DNA from 3 places in the Enterobacter cloacae subsp. cloacae ATCC 13047 genome. Region 1 is predicted to be linked to each of the others. Evidence: predicted binding sites of a transcription regulator. Region 1 holds the regulator's gene; each other region holds the start of a gene.

Region 1 (5,029 bases):
TTGTTGCAGATTTACCACGAAGCGGTTGTAGAGCTCACGCGCATAGCTTGGCGGCGAACCGGTATCGAAAATGTCACCCGCAACAATAATCGCGTCCACCTCGTGCGATCGGGCCGTGTCCAGCAGCCAGTTCAGGAACGCTTCATGCTCCGCTGCCCGGCTTTTGCTGTAAAAGTTTTGACCCAGATGCCAGTCCGAGGTGTGTAATATGCGCATAGCGAATCCGTGGCAAAAAAAGGGAATGGGGATTATAAACTTTCAGAAGCTGGAAAATAACCGCTGTAATAAAACAACAGTTTGCCATTTTACGTGGTACTGTTTTTCATAAATCTGTCATAAATCTGACGCATAATGACGCCGCATTACAAACTTGTAACTTAAATAAGATAAGACAGGGCAAAGTATGGCGAGACGTATTCTGGTCGTAGAAGATGAAGCTCCAATTCGTGAAATGGTGTGCTTCGTGCTCGAACAAAATGGCTTCCAGCCGGTTGAAGCGGAAGATTATGACAGCGCGGTGAACCAGCTGAATGAACCCTGGCCCGATCTGATCCTGCTTGACTGGATGTTGCCTGGCGGCTCCGGACTGCAGTTTATCAAACACCTCAAGCGTGAAGCGATGACCCGCGATATCCCCGTTGTCATGCTTACCGCGCGCGGTGAAGAGGAAGATCGCGTGCGCGGCCTTGAGACCGGCGCGGATGATTACATTACCAAACCCTTCTCACCGAAAGAGCTGGTTGCCCGTATTAAAGCTGTGATGCGCCGTATTTCACCGATGGCGGTGGAAGAGGTCATTGAGATGCAGGGCCTGAGCCTTGATCCCACCTCGCACCGTGTTATGACGGGCGAAAATCCCCTCGACATGGGGCCTACCGAATTCAAACTCCTGCATTTCTTTATGACTCACCCGGAGCGTGTTTACAGCCGCGAACAGTTGCTGAATAACGTCTGGGGAACTAACGTGTATGTCGAAGACCGGACGGTTGACGTACATATCCGCCGCCTGCGTAAAGCGCTGGAACTGAGCGGCCACGATCGCATGGTACAGACGGTCCGCGGCACGGGTTATCGTTTTTCTACCCGTTTCTGAACAATGACAGGAGTGTGACGCGTGCTGGAACGTCTGTCATGGAAAAGGCTCGTCTTTGAACTGATCTTATGTTGTATTCCGGCCTTCATTTTGGGGGCCTTTCTTGGATACCTGCCGTGGTTTCTGCTGGCGTCTGTGACCGGGCTGCTGATCTGGCATTTCTGGAACTTACTGCGCCTCTCCTGGTGGTTGTGGGTTGACAGAAGTATGACGCCTCCCCCAGGAAGCGGGAGCTGGGAGCCGCTGCTTTACGGCCTGCACCAGATGCAGATGCGTAATAAAAAGCGCCGTCGCGAGCTGGGAAGCCTGATTAAACGCTTTCGCAGCGGTGCGGAATCGCTGCCGGATGCGGTGATTCTGACCACGGAAGAGGGGACAATCTTCTGGTGTAACGGTCTCGCCCAACAGCTGCTGGGCCTGCGCTGGCCGGACGATAATGGCCAGAACATCCTCAACCTTCTGCGTTATCCGGAGTTCACGCAGTATCTGAAAAAACGTGATTTCACGCGTCCGCACAATCTGAAGCTCAACAATGGCCGTCATCTTGAAATACGTGTGATGCCCTACAGCGATCGGCAATGGCTGATGGTAGCGCGTGACGTCACCCAGATGCACCAGCTGGAAGGGGCACGACGCAACTTCTTCGCCAACGTGAGCCACGAGCTGCGCACGCCGCTGACGGTGCTGCAGGGCTATCTGGAGATGATGCAGGAGCAGACGCTTGAAGGTGCGCCGCGTGAGAAGGCGCTGCATACCATGCGCGAGCAGACGCACCGTATGGAAGGGCTGGTGAAACAGCTGCTGACGCTGTCGAAGATTGAGGCGGCTCCGACGCTTGCCTTAAATGACACTATCGACGTACCGATGATGCTGCGGGTAGTGAAGCGCGAAGCGCAAACCTTAAGCCATAAAAAACATCATCTGACCTTTGACGTCGATAACAGTCTGAAGGTGCTCGGGAGCGAGGATGAACTGCGGAGTGCTATCTCTAACCTGGTCTATAACGCGGTTAATCATACCCCAGAAGGAACGGATATTATGGTGCGCTGGCAGCAGACACCAACGGGGGCCGAGTTTAGCGTCGAGGATAACGGGCCGGGCATTGCGCCTGAGCATCTTCCACGTCTGACCGAGCGGTTTTACCGGGTAGATAAAGCCCGTTCCCGGCAAACGGGGGGAAGTGGGCTGGGGCTGGCCATTGTGAAGCACGCGGTGAATCACCATGAAAGCCGCCTCGATATTCAAAGCACGCTGGGCAAAGGAACCCGTTTCAGTTTCGTTATACCGGAACGATTAATTGCCAAAAAGATCGCCTGACGGCGGGTGTGTCATTTTACCTTTCCACGGGCCAGCTATTGCTGGCCCGTTTGCTTTGCAGTAAAGCGAAACGCGAATGAATTTTATACGGCTGGTGCTTTTTTGTTCGCATGATTAGCCATGGCTTTTTCATGATATTAGCGAATTATTCTGGTTGGTATTTTCATGCTGGCATATTGTTCTGGTTTTACGATCCCTCCTTGCCTTTAAACGTTATAAGCGTTTAAATTGCCCCCCAGATACTGTCAGACCGACTGTATTTGCGTGGTAAATCGAAAAACTATTCTTCTCCACGCCAGGACGGGAGCATATCCCGCTGAAATTGAGCAAAATTTCCGCTGTATCGTCCCATTGGGATGGCGAAAATCTCAATATATTCAACACCACATCCACAGGCAGTAAGGTTTTATGACCCATCACTTAAAATCGCGTGACATCATCGCGCTGGGCTTTATGACATTTGCGCTGTTCGTTGGCGCAGGCAACATCATTTTTCCCCCAATGGTTGGCTTACAGGCGGGTGAACACGTCTGGACAGCAGCATTTGGTTTCCTGATCACTGCCGTGGGCCTGCCGGTGTTGACCGTGGTTGCGCTGGCGAAAGTTGGCGGCGGCGTTGATAGCCTCAGCACCCCAATTGGTAAAGTGGCTGGCGTTCTGCTGGCAACGGTGTGTTATCTGGCCGTTGGCCCGCTGTTTGCGACCCCGCGTACCGCGACAGTCTCCTTCGAAGTGGGGATTGCGCCACTGACCGGTGACGGTGCGATGCCGCTGTTTATCTACAGTCTGGTTTACTTCGCTATTGTGATTCTGGTCTCCCTCTATCCGGGCAAACTGCTGGATACCGTGGGTAACTTCCTGGCTCCACTTAAAATTATCGCGCTGATCGTGCTGGCGGTTGCGGCCATTATCTGGCCTGCGGGTCCTATCAGCAGCGCGATGGATGCCTACCAAAACGCGGCCTTCTCTAACGGATTTGTGAACGGCTATCTGACCATGGATACGCTGGGCGCGATGGTGTTTGGTATCGTTATCGTGAACGCTGCCCGTTCTCGTGGTGTGACCGAAGCGCGTCTGCTGACCCGCTATACCATCTGGGCTGGTCTGATGGCCGGTGTGGGCCTGACGCTGCTCTATCTGGCGCTGTTCCGCCTGGGTTCCGATAGCGCCACGCTGGTCGATCAGAACGCGAATGGTGCGGCAATTCTGCACGCTTACGTTCAGCACACCTTTGGCGGTGCGGGCAGCATGCTGCTGGCGGCCCTGATCTTCCTGGCCTGTCTGGTGACGGCGGTTGGCCTGACCTGTGCCTGTGCGGAGTTCTTTGCGCAGTATCTGCCGCTCTCTTACCGCACGCTGGTATTCATCCTCGGCATCTTCTCCATGGCGGTGTCTAACCTCGGTCTGAGCCACCTGATTCAGGTCTCCATTCCGGTGCTGACGGCCATCTATCCGCCGTGTATCGTGCTGGTGGTGTTGAGCTTTACGCGCCCGTGGTGGAACAACTCCTCGCGAATTATTGCGCCAGCCATGTTTATCAGCCTGATTTTTGGTATCCTTGACGGGATTAAAGCATCAGCGTTTGCTCACATCCTGCCAGCCTGGACACAGCGTCTGCCGCTGTCTGAGCAAGGTCTGGCCTGGCTGATGCCTACCGTTGTTGCACTGGTTCTGGCCATTATCTGGGACCGTGCTGCAGGGCGTCAGGTCGCATCGAACGCCCATTAATCAACGGCAACAAACTGTTTAACCACGGGGCTTAAGGCCCCGTGGTTTTTTGTTTTTTTCGTGTTGAATGGCAAGATTTAAATGGAAAGTACTAACAAACTCAAACGTGGGCTGAGCACGCGCCACATTCGCTTTATGGCGCTCGGCTCCGCTATCGGTACCGGTCTTTTTTATGGCTCGGCAGATGCCATCAAAATGGCCGGTCCAAGCGTTCTGCTGGCCTACATCATCGGCGGCGTGGCGGCGTATATCATCATGCGTGCGCTGGGAGAGATGTCGGTTCATAACCCTTCAGCCAGTTCATTCTCGCGCTATGCGCAGGAGAATTTAGGCCCGCTGGCCGGGTTTATTACCGGCTGGACCTACTGCTTCGAAATTCTGATTGTGGCCATTGCCGACGTCACCGCCTTTGGCATCTACATGGGCGTCTGGTTCCCGGCGGTTCCGCACTGGATTTGGGTGTTGAGCGTGGTGCTGATTATCTGCGCCGTCAACCTGATGAGCGTGAAGGTCTTTGGTGAACTGGAATTCTGGTTCTCCTTCTTCAAGGTTGCCACCATCATCATCATGATTGTGGCCGGTTTCGGCATCATCATCTGGGGGATCGGTAACGGCGGCCAGCCAACCGGTATTCATAACCTCTGGAGCAACGGTGGCTTCTTCAGCAACGGCTGGCTCGGCATGGTGATGTCGCTCCAGATGGTGATGTTCGCCTACGGCGGGATTGAGATCATCGGGATTACCGCCGGGGAAGCCAAAGACCCGGAGAAATCCATTCCACGCGCCATCAACTCGGTGCCGATGCGTATTCTGGTGTTCTATGTGGGTACGCTGTTCGTCATTATGTCTATCTATCCGTGGAACCAGGTGGGGACCAACGGTAGCCCGTTT
Region 2 (5,029 bases), 2.4 Mb from region 1:
TTGCTCCTTCTCAAGACCGCAAAGCCCCTGGTACACCCAGCGGGTAAATTCGCTTTCACGCAGGGCATCGCCCCAGGCGACAGGCTGAATGCCTTTCCAGCGCTCGTTCAGAAAATCGCTGAGCTGATCGAGCGACTGGGTGGCGGTGGTGGTATGAAAACGCTGCAGCAGCCCGGCGGCACGGCAGGCACACAGCTCCCCCTGACAGGTGCCCATCCCGACACGGGTGCGGCGGCGGAGATCGAGCAGGCTATTCACCGTCAGATTCTCCACCGCGTATTGCACTTCCCCGGCGGTAACGGCCTCGCACTCGCATACCAGACTGCGGCTCAGCCGTCCTTCACCCAGCCAGACCGGTGTTCTGTCGCCATGGCGATAGACAGCCGAACCACGCAGCGGGGCAGGCAGGGAGATAATTTTTTGCAGCGTTTTCTCGGTGGACTGGCGCGAGCCGGGCAGGGGCTGTTCTGCGGTCACGCACGGTTCGCTATTGCCCAGTTTGCGGCAGACAGCATCCGTCGCCCATTCGGCCATCAGGCGGTAGGTCATCAATTTACCGCCGGTGATGGTGATGAAGCCGTCCAGCCCGTCGCGCGCGGCATGGTCAAGCAGCACAATGCCACGGCTGACATTGCGTCCGCTCGGGTCGTTATCGCTGGCGACAAGCGGACGCACACCCGCGTAGGCGCGCAGGATGCGGGTCTGGGCCATCACCGGCGCCAGTTTTTCTCCTTCGCGCAGCAGGATGTCGACCTCTTCTGCGGTGACCCGATTGTAGTCAATCTCGCTGTAGTCAACGTGGGTGGAGGTGGTCCCGATTAACGAAATGGTATCGCCGGGGACAAGGATGTCTGCGTCAGACGGTTTACGGCAGCGGTTGATGACATGGTTATTAATGCGGTGGTCAAGGATCAGCAGCGAGCCTTTGGCCGGGAACATGCGCACAGATAAATCGGCGTATTCTGCGATGCGTTGCCCCCAGATCCCCGCCGCGTTGACCACCACAGCGGCATACAGCTCGCTGTGTTCGTTGTACTGCGTATCCAGGACCCGCACGCCCACGATGCGATGCCCCTCACGGATAAGCCCGGTGACCTGATGGCCGGTCAGGATCCGCGCGCTGTGCTCGCGGGCGTCCAGCATGTTGGCCGCCGTCAGACGAAACGGATCTACGGTGCCGTCCGGGACTTTTACTGCACCCGTCAGTGCCGGATTAACCGAAGGTTCGATGCGGCGTGCAAGGGCTGGGTCAATGGCTTGCGCCTGAATTCCCGCGGCCTGGCAGGCGGTAATGAAAGTTGACTGAAAGGCGAGATCGTCTTCGGGAAGCGTAATAAACAGGCCGTCGGTCGGTTCAATACAGTGGCGGGCGATACGTCGCAGGATCTGATTTTCGGCGATACATTCGCGTGCCGATTCGCCGTCGGTAACGGCGTAGCGGGCGCCGCTGTGCAGCAGGCCATGATTGCGTCCGGTAGCGCCGGTCGCAATATCATGGCGCTCCAGGAGCGTGACGCTCAGCCCTCTGAGCGCACAGTCGCGTGCGATGCCAGCGCCGGTCGCGCCCCCGCCAATGATAATCACATCGCTGTAGCGTGGATCGTGAATTGTCATTGTCATCCCTCTGTGTTCGTTTTTTATCATTTAGCCACATGAAAACTGTGGTTTGTTTGATTTCGAACACAAACGAGCGAAATTCGAAAGTTAAACGTGATTCCATGCGCTTTTTTTGCGCATGTTGTCATATTTCTGTAACAATTTGTGCGTTGATTCACAGTAACAATCACCGTGATTTCTTAACATCCCCGCCTTGCTGGAGTTTGGGGCAGTTAAACCCCTGTAAATTCAATACATGGCCACGGAGGCTGTCATGCTCAGTATCTTTAAACCTGCGCCGCACCGGGCGCGTCTGCCTGAGGCAGAAATAGATCCGCTTTACCGCCGCCTGCGCTGGCAAATCTTCCTGGGGATCTTCTTCGGGTATGCGGCGTATTACCTTGTGCGTAAAAACTTTGCCCTCGCCATGCCTTATCTGGTTGAGCAGGGCTTTTCGCGTGGCGATCTCGGGTTCGCGCTGTCGGGGATCTCCATCGCCTACGGCTTTTCGAAATTCATCATGGGATCGGTGTCGGATCGCTCGAATCCGCGCGTGTTCCTGCCAGCCGGTCTGATCCTGGCGGCGGCGGTGATGCTGTTTATGGGCTTTGTGCCATGGGCAACGTCCAGCATCGCCATTATGTTTGTGCTGTTGTTCCTGTGCGGCTGGTTCCAGGGGATGGGATGGCCGCCATGCGGGCGTACCATGGTGCACTGGTGGTCGCAAAAGGAGCGTGGCGGCATCGTGTCGGTGTGGAACTGCGCGCATAACGTGGGTGGCGGCATTCCGCCTCTGCTGTTCCTGCTGGGGATGGCCTGGTTCAACGACTGGCACGCTGCGCTCTATATGCCTGCCTTTGGCGCCATTCTGGTGGCGATTATCGCCTTTGCGCTGATGCGCGATACACCGCAGTCCTGCGGCCTGCCGCCGATTGAGGAGTACAAAAACGACTATCCAGATGATTACAGCGAGAAGCACGAAGAAGAGCTGACGGCAAAGCAGATCTTCATGAAGTACGTGTTGCCGAACAAACTGCTGTGGTACATCGCGGTTGCGAACGTGTTTGTTTACCTGCTGCGTTACGGCATCCTCGACTGGTCACCGACCTACCTGAAAGAGGTGAAGCATTTCGCGCTGGATAAATCCTCCTGGGCCTACTTCCTGTACGAATACGCGGGGATCCCGGGGACGCTGATTTGCGGCTGGATGTCGGACAAAGTATTTAAGGGCAACCGTGGCGCAACGGGCGTCTTCTTTATGACGCTCGTGACCATTGCCACCGTCGTCTACTGGCTCAACCCGCCGGGCAACCCGGGCGTGGATATGACCTGTATGATCGTCATCGGCTTCCTGATTTATGGTCCTGTTATGTTGATCGGTCTGCATGCGCTGGAACTGGCACCGAAAAAAGCAGCCGGTACGGCGGCAGGCTTTACCGGTCTGTTTGGCTACCTGGGCGGTTCGGTCGCGGCGAGCGCCATCGTGGGCTATACCGTTGACTTCTTCGGCTGGGACGGCGGCTTTATGGTGATGATCGGCGGCAGCGTGCTGGCGGTACTGCTGCTGATTGTTGTGATGATCGGTGAAAAACGTCACCACGCGGACGTGCTGGCGCGTCGTCAATAAGGAGCATTGCCATGAAATTAACTCAATTAGCGACCGGTCTGCTGCTGGCGGGCCTGATGACCGGCTCCGCACTGGCGGCGGATAAAATCGTTATTGCCCATCGCGGCGCAAGCGGCTATCTGCCGGAGCATACGCTGCCGGCGAAGGCGATGGCCTACGCGCAGGGGGCCGATTATCTTGAGCAGGATCTGGTGATGACAAAGGACGACCAGCTGGTCGTCCTGCATGACCACTATCTTGATCGCGTGACCGATGTGGCGGAGCGTTTCCCGGACCGCGCCCGTAAAGATGGTCGTTTTTACGCCATCGATTTTACTCTGGATGAAATCCGCTCTCTGAAGTTTACCGAAGGCTTCGAGATTGAAAACGGCAAGAAGGTGCAGGTTTATCCGGGACGTTTCCCAATGGGCAAATCTGACTTCCGTATCCATACCTTCCAGGAAGAGATTGAGTTTGTTCAGGGGCTGAACCACTCGACAGGCAAAAATATCGGTATCTATCCGGAAATTAAAGCCCCGTGGTTCCATCACCAGGAAGGGAAGGATATTGCCGCGAAGACGCTGGAGGTGCTGAAGCAATACGGCTACACCAGCAAGAAGGACAAAGTTTATCTCCAGTGTTTTGACGCCGCAGAACTGAAGCGCATCAAAACCGAGCTGGAGCCTAAGATGGGGATGGATCTCAATCTGGTCCAGCTGATTGCCTATACCGACTGGAACGAAACCCAGGAGAAGCAGGCAGACGGCAAGTGGGTAAACTATAACTACGACTGGATGTTCAAACCGGGCGCCATGAAGCAGATCGCGCAGTACGCCGACGGGATCGGGCCGGATTACCACATGCTGGTGGCGGAAGGTTCAACCCCGGGCCACGTGAAGCTGACGGCGATGGTAAAAGAGGCACACGCCAGCAAGATGCAGGTGCATCCGTATACGGTGCGCGCAGACCAGTTACCGCCGTACGCCACGGACGTGAATCAGCTTTACGAGGTGTTGTATAAGCAGGCGGACGTAGACGGGTTGTTTACGGATTTCCCGGATAAAGCAGTTTCATTCCTGCATAACAAGTAATACAAGGGGCCGTAAGGCCCTTTTTTATTCGGGCAGTAGGCCGGCCAGCCTTAGCTTTTTTTCCCATTCTGGCTCTGGCCCTAGCTGTTCTGCGACCAGGTTGACCAGCGCCTGGATCACCGGCGAGGCGCGACGCGTCTGGCGATACAGGGCCACAATGTTGCCACCATCCGGTTGCCAGCCGGGTAAAATGATATTCAGTTCTCCGCGCAATATCGCATCAGCACCTAAAAATAACGGCATGACCACAATCCCAAGTCCTGCTTTGGCGGCTTCCAGCAGGCTGAAAGCATTATCCGAACGCAGACGATTTCTGACGCGCCAGTTCTGCCGCTGCCCGTTATGCAGTAGCTGCCAGCAACCGCCTGGCGCACGGTGGGTATATAACAGTCCGTCATGCTGCTCCAGCTCAACGGGGTGCACAGGCGTGCCCCGTTGCGCCAGATAGTCCGGGCTCGCGCACAGCCAGGTCAGATTGCGCGCCAGCGTGCGGGCGATGAGCGTAGAGTCCGGGACGAGACCGAGGCGGATGGCGATATCAAAGTCGGGCTGATGCATATTAATCTGCCGATCTTCTGTCGAGATATCGAGAGACAGTCCCGGATGAGCGCCAATAAATCCGGCCAGGATCGTCGACAGATGGGTGGTCATAAAGGTATGCGAGGTGGCGATACGCAGCTCGCCGTGAAGCTCGCTGCGTGAGGGTGCCACGGCTTCTTCCGCCTGTGTGACTTCG
Region 3 (5,029 bases), 300 kb from region 1:
ATTGCACTGGCCGTAGTATGGATTGGCCTTTTATTAACCGGATATGGCGTGCTTGTGGGGAGCACCGAAAACGCAGCTGGATTAGGTATCCAGTGTAAATACCTGACTGCCCAGGGAATGAGCACCGCCCAGTACCTGCATTCTGATAGCGGGATCATCGGTTTAACCAACTGCCCGGTCCTGCGTAAAACTTCTGTCGTCATTGATAACGGTTAATTACCCTTTTTTACGACCGATAAAAAAACGCCGCAATGTCTGCGGCGTTTTTTATGCTGAGAGGGGTTAAAACGGATACGCGTTATAGCCCATCTGCTCAGAAATCTTACGCGCGGCGGTATGAAGAATAGCAACATACTCATGCAGACGCTCTTCTGAGAAGCGCAGCGTCGGGAAGGAGATACTCAAGCCCGCAATCACCACACCAAAGCGGTCAAATACCGGCACACCAATGCAGCGCAGCCCTTCTTCCTGCTCTTCGTTATCTTCGCCATAACCCTGCTCACGTACCTTATCAAGCACCGTCAGCAGTTCGTCCGTACTGGTGATGGTACGCTGGGTACTGCGTTTGTACTCCACCCCATCCAGAATCTGCTTCACTTCTTCACGGTCACGCCAGGCCAGCAGAACTTTGCCGATAGCCGTGCTGTATAACGGATTGCGACGCCCGATGCGAGAGTACATGCGCAGGTTATACATTGAGTCAATTTTATGGATGTAAACAATGCTGTCTTCATCCAGAGCACCCAGGTGAATGGTTTCTTTGGTCAGACGAGAGAGCTCACGCATCTGGATATCTGCACTACGCACCAGGTCAACGTTTTGCAGCGCACGGGCACCTAATTCGAACAGTTTCAGCGTCAGAGAATATTTTTCAGACTCGCCTTCCTGCGCGACATACCCCAGTGACTTCATGGTTTGCAAAAAGCGATAAACGGTGCTTTTCGACATCATCACACGCTGCGACAATTCTGTAATACCAATTTCACGCTCTTCTCCGAGCGCCTGCAGGATGCCAAACACCTTCAGCACGGAAGAAACAGAATCGGGTTGTTTATCCAAATCTGCAATTGCCATTCATCACCTCATAGAGAGTGTTTTATAAAAATCAGAACCGGTTTTTATTATAAATTCCCGTCATGCCTGCTGCAATCAATCCGCGTTTACTTCGTTACAAATCTGCGACATAAAGCGGTTGTAACAGTGCTAAAATAGTTACCCTGAGAATAATTTCACACTGAGCTATTCATCCCACATGGAAAAAAAACTGTCCGATGGTCTGCCTTTACCCCAGCGGTATGGCGCTATCGCTACGATTATCATCGGTATTTCAATGGCCGTGCTCGACGGCGCGATTGCCAATGTTGCCCTGCCCACCATTGCCAGCGATCTGCATGCCTCACCCGCCAGCTCAATCTGGATTGTTAACGCTTATCAGATAGCGATCGTGATCTCACTGCTCTCGTTCTCGTTTCTGGGTGATATGTTCGGCTACCGGCGGGTGTATCAGTGCGGTCTGGCTGTGTTTACCTTAACCTCACTGTTCTGCGCCCTCTCTGATTCGCTGCATATGCTGACGCTGGCCCGCATTGCGCAGGGTTTTGGCGGCGCGGCGTTGATGAGCGTTAATACCGCGTTGATTCGCTTAATTTATCCTCAGCGCCATTTAGGGCGCGGAATGGGAATAAACTCCTTTATTGTGGCGGTATCCTCGGCCGCCGGGCCCACCATTGCGGCGGCTATACTGTCTGTCGCCTCATGGCAATGGTTGTTCGCCATCAATGTGCCGCTGGGTATGGTGGCCATTTTCTTTGCCCTGCGCTATCTGCCGGGGAACGGCCCCAAAAGCACCATGCCTCGTTTTGATATCGCCAGTGCGGTGATGAATGCGCTGACCTTTGGCCTGTTGATTACGGCCCTGAGCGGCTTTGCGCAGGGTCAATCACTCCTGCTGACCGTCGCAGAGGTTGCTGCTCTGCTGATCATTGGCTACTTCTTTGTTCGCCGCCAGCTCGCTTTACCTGTGCCGTTACTGCCGGTGGATCTGCTGCGTATTCCGCTTTTTTCGCTCTCAATATGCACCTCCATCTGTTCGTTCTGCGCCCAGATGCTCGCCCTCGTCTCTCTGCCCTTTTTCCTGCAGAGCGTAATAGGACGTTCGGAAGTGGAGACTGGACTGCTGCTGACCCCATGGCCGCTGGCAACGATGGTGATGGCACCGCTGGCAGGTTATCTCATAGAGCGCGTGCATGCCGGATTACTGGGCGCGCTGGGGCTGGCAGTCATGGCGGCGGGTCTGTTTGCGCTGGCGCTGCTTCCCTCGCAACCTACGGATCTGGATATTATCTGGCGTATGATCCTCTGCGGTGCCGGTTTTGGCCTGTTCCAGTCGCCGAACAACCACACCATTATCACCTCCGCACCGCGCCACCGAAGTGGAGGAGCCAGTGGCATGTTGGGTACCGCGCGCCTGCTGGGGCAAAGCACCGGTGCGGCACTGGTCGCCCTGATGTTCAACCTCGCCGGGCAGAATGGTAATCACCTTGCGCTCCTCACCGCAGGTGCACTTGCCACCCTTGCCGCGATCGTCAGCGGCCTGCGCGTCACGCAGCCCAGCGTACAGGCATAAAAAAAGCCGGGCGGAGTTACCTCCGCCCGGCTCAGACTGCATCTTCAGCATTACTTCAGGTATTCCCCACTGCGCAGCGCTTCAATGCGTTTATCCAGTGGCGGGTGAGACATAAACAGCTCGCTCAACGATTTTGATTTACCGTTGATGCAGAATGCCATCATGCTGTTAGCTTCCTGCGGCTCGTAGCTGGTTTTCAGACGCTGCAGGGCAGCAATCATCTTCTCACGACCAACCAGTTTCGCAGAGCCGGCATCCGCATGGAATTCACGGTGACGGGAGAACCACATGGTGATGATGCTGGCCAGAATGCCGAACACCAGTTCCAGAACCATTGATACCGCGAAGTAGATCAGCGGGTTACCGTTGCTCTCTTCACCTTCATCGCGGTTTCCACCCATAAAGCCAGCGGCGATCTGCGCCAGAATACGGGAAATAAAGATCACAAAGGTGTTCACCACGCCCTGAATCAGCGTCATGGTTACCATGTCACCGTTCGCAATATGGCTGATCTCGTGCGCGATAACCGCTTCGGCTTCGTCACGGCTCATGTTCTGCAGCAGCCCGGTACTTACGGCAACCAGCGACGCATCGCGACGGGCACCCGTAGCAAAGGCATTGATGTCCGGCGCATGGTAAATGGCAACCTGCGGCATGGCGATCCCCGCCTGCTTAGCTTGCTGCGCCACCGTATTCATCAGCCACTGCTCCATATCGTTGCGCGGCTGTTCAATGACCTCACCACCTACCGATTTCAGCGCCATCCACTTCGACATCAGAAGTGAAATAAAAGAGCCACCAAAACCAAACAGCAGCGCCATAATCAACAGACCCTGAACGCTACTCGACTGAATTCCTGTCAGGCTTAGCACCAGCCCGAATACCACCATTACCGCCAGGTTGGTGAGCAGGAAGAGCGCGATTCGCATCATAATTTTCTTTTAACCTCAGTTTAACAAAACGCACTATGCGATTACCCACATCGTATGGGTATTGCGGCTATTTTCAAGCATACGAAGGGCGTAAGTCACCAGAAAGACACAACTTTACACAATTGGAAATCTGCCTGACGGAAGGATGCAGAACAAAAAGAAACAGGCACAATTTCTTGTGCCTGTTGGGGATTATTTTGCCGGAGCGGGTTGCTCGGCGGGCCTGGCTTTTTCGAGTTTCGCCAGGTCAAGAGCGATATGTACCGTCTCGTCCAGGTACGGATCCGGCTCCTGGTAATCTTTTGGCAGATCGTCCAGTTTCTTGAGCAACGGTTTACCTTCACGTTTGAAGCGATCGTTGATACGCGCCAGACGCGTTGCGTCATCCTCATTGTTCTCTTTCTCACGCTGAGCGTAGTTCAGAGAAACAATATTCCGTTTTTCTTTCAGGGCATTAAAGCGGGCAATGTCCTTCATGATGTACTGGAATTCAGGATCTTTCGCGATGCGTTCGTTGTGGTCTTTCAGTAGCTCCGGACCAAACTGGGTCATATCACCGGCTTTCACGTAAGTCGCGGCATTGATGCTATCCCACGGCAACGCGTTATCTTCAAACTTCTCACCGGTTTCCGTCTCTTCCGTGCCTGTCGGCATCATGATGTCTGGCGTCACGCCCTTACGCTGCGTACTGCCGCCGTTCACACGATAGAATTTCTGAATGGTGTACTGAACAGACCCCAGCGCAGGCCATTCCGGACGCAGCATCTGATCGTAAATACGATTCAGGGAACGATACTGCTGGACGGTACCTTTACCGAACGTCGGCTCACCCACGATCAGCGCGCGACCATAGTCCTGCATTGCAGCGGCAAAGATTTCTGATGCTGACGCACTGAAGCGATCGACCAGCACTACCAGCGGGCCTTTGTAGTAAACCACGCCATCATTGTCGGCATCTTCACGCACTTTACCGTTGTTATCGCGCACCTGCACGACCGGGCCAGACGGGATAAACAGGCCAGACAGAGAGACAGCTTCTGTCAGTGCACCACCGCCGTTGCTGCGCAGATCGATGATCACGCTGCTGACGTTCTGCTTCTCAAGCTTCTGCAGCTGCACTTTTACGTCATCGGTCAGCCCTACGTAGAAGCCAGGGATATCAAGTACACCCACCTTCTCTTTACCGACGGTTTTCACCGACATTTTCACCGCGCGGTCTTCAAGACGAATACGCTCACGGGTCAGGGTAACGATACGGGTTTTGGTGCCTTTCCCGGCAGGCAGAATTTCAAGACGAACTTTGCTGCCTTTCGGACCTTTGATCAGCGCAACCACATCGTCCAGACGCCAGCCGATGACATCAACCATGTTCTGCCCGGTTTGGCCTACACCGACAATGCGATCGCCTACGCTTATCGCTTTGCTTTTTGATGCCGGGCCACCCGCAACCATGGAGTTGATCACCGTGTAA

What was found. Region 1 encodes PhoB, which activates phosphate uptake and scavenging genes when phosphate is short. Its sites were predicted from a motif close to CTGTCATAAAACTGNCNNAT; they were not measured.
Region 2: the regulator PhoB is predicted to act here: its motif matches at 1,739-1,758, upstream of glpT (glycerol-3-phosphate transporter).
Region 3: the regulator PhoB is predicted to act here: its motif matches at 1,166-1,185, upstream of kdgR (DNA-binding transcriptional regulator KdgR).

What each region holds. Positions count from the first base shown of each region.
Region 1 covers NC_014121.1:1,187,947-1,192,975, forward strand. The annotation lists gene sbcD (exonuclease subunit SbcD) at 1-216, opposite strand, end outside; gene phoB (phosphate response regulator transcription factor PhoB) at 404-1,093, shown strand; gene phoR (phosphate regulon sensor histidine kinase PhoR) at 1,115-2,410, shown strand; gene brnQ (branched-chain amino acid transporter carrier protein BrnQ) at 2,819-4,138, shown strand; gene proY (proline-specific permease ProY) at 4,220-5,029, shown strand, end outside.
Region 2 covers NC_014121.1:3,621,341-3,626,369, reverse strand. The annotation lists gene glpA (anaerobic glycerol-3-phosphate dehydrogenase subunit A) at 1-1,614, opposite strand, end outside; gene glpT (glycerol-3-phosphate transporter) at 1,871-3,223, shown strand; gene glpQ (glycerophosphodiester phosphodiesterase) at 3,235-4,293, shown strand; gene ECL_RS17465 (LysR family transcriptional regulator) at 4,318-5,029, opposite strand, start outside.
Region 3 covers NC_014121.1:1,490,223-1,495,251, reverse strand. The annotation lists gene ECL_RS07245 (YobH family protein) at 1-216, shown strand, start outside; gene kdgR (DNA-binding transcriptional regulator KdgR) at 283-1,074, opposite strand; gene ECL_RS07235 (MFS transporter) at 1,253-2,626, shown strand; gene htpX (protease HtpX) at 2,677-3,558, opposite strand; gene prc (carboxy terminal-processing peptidase) at 3,751-5,029, opposite strand, start outside.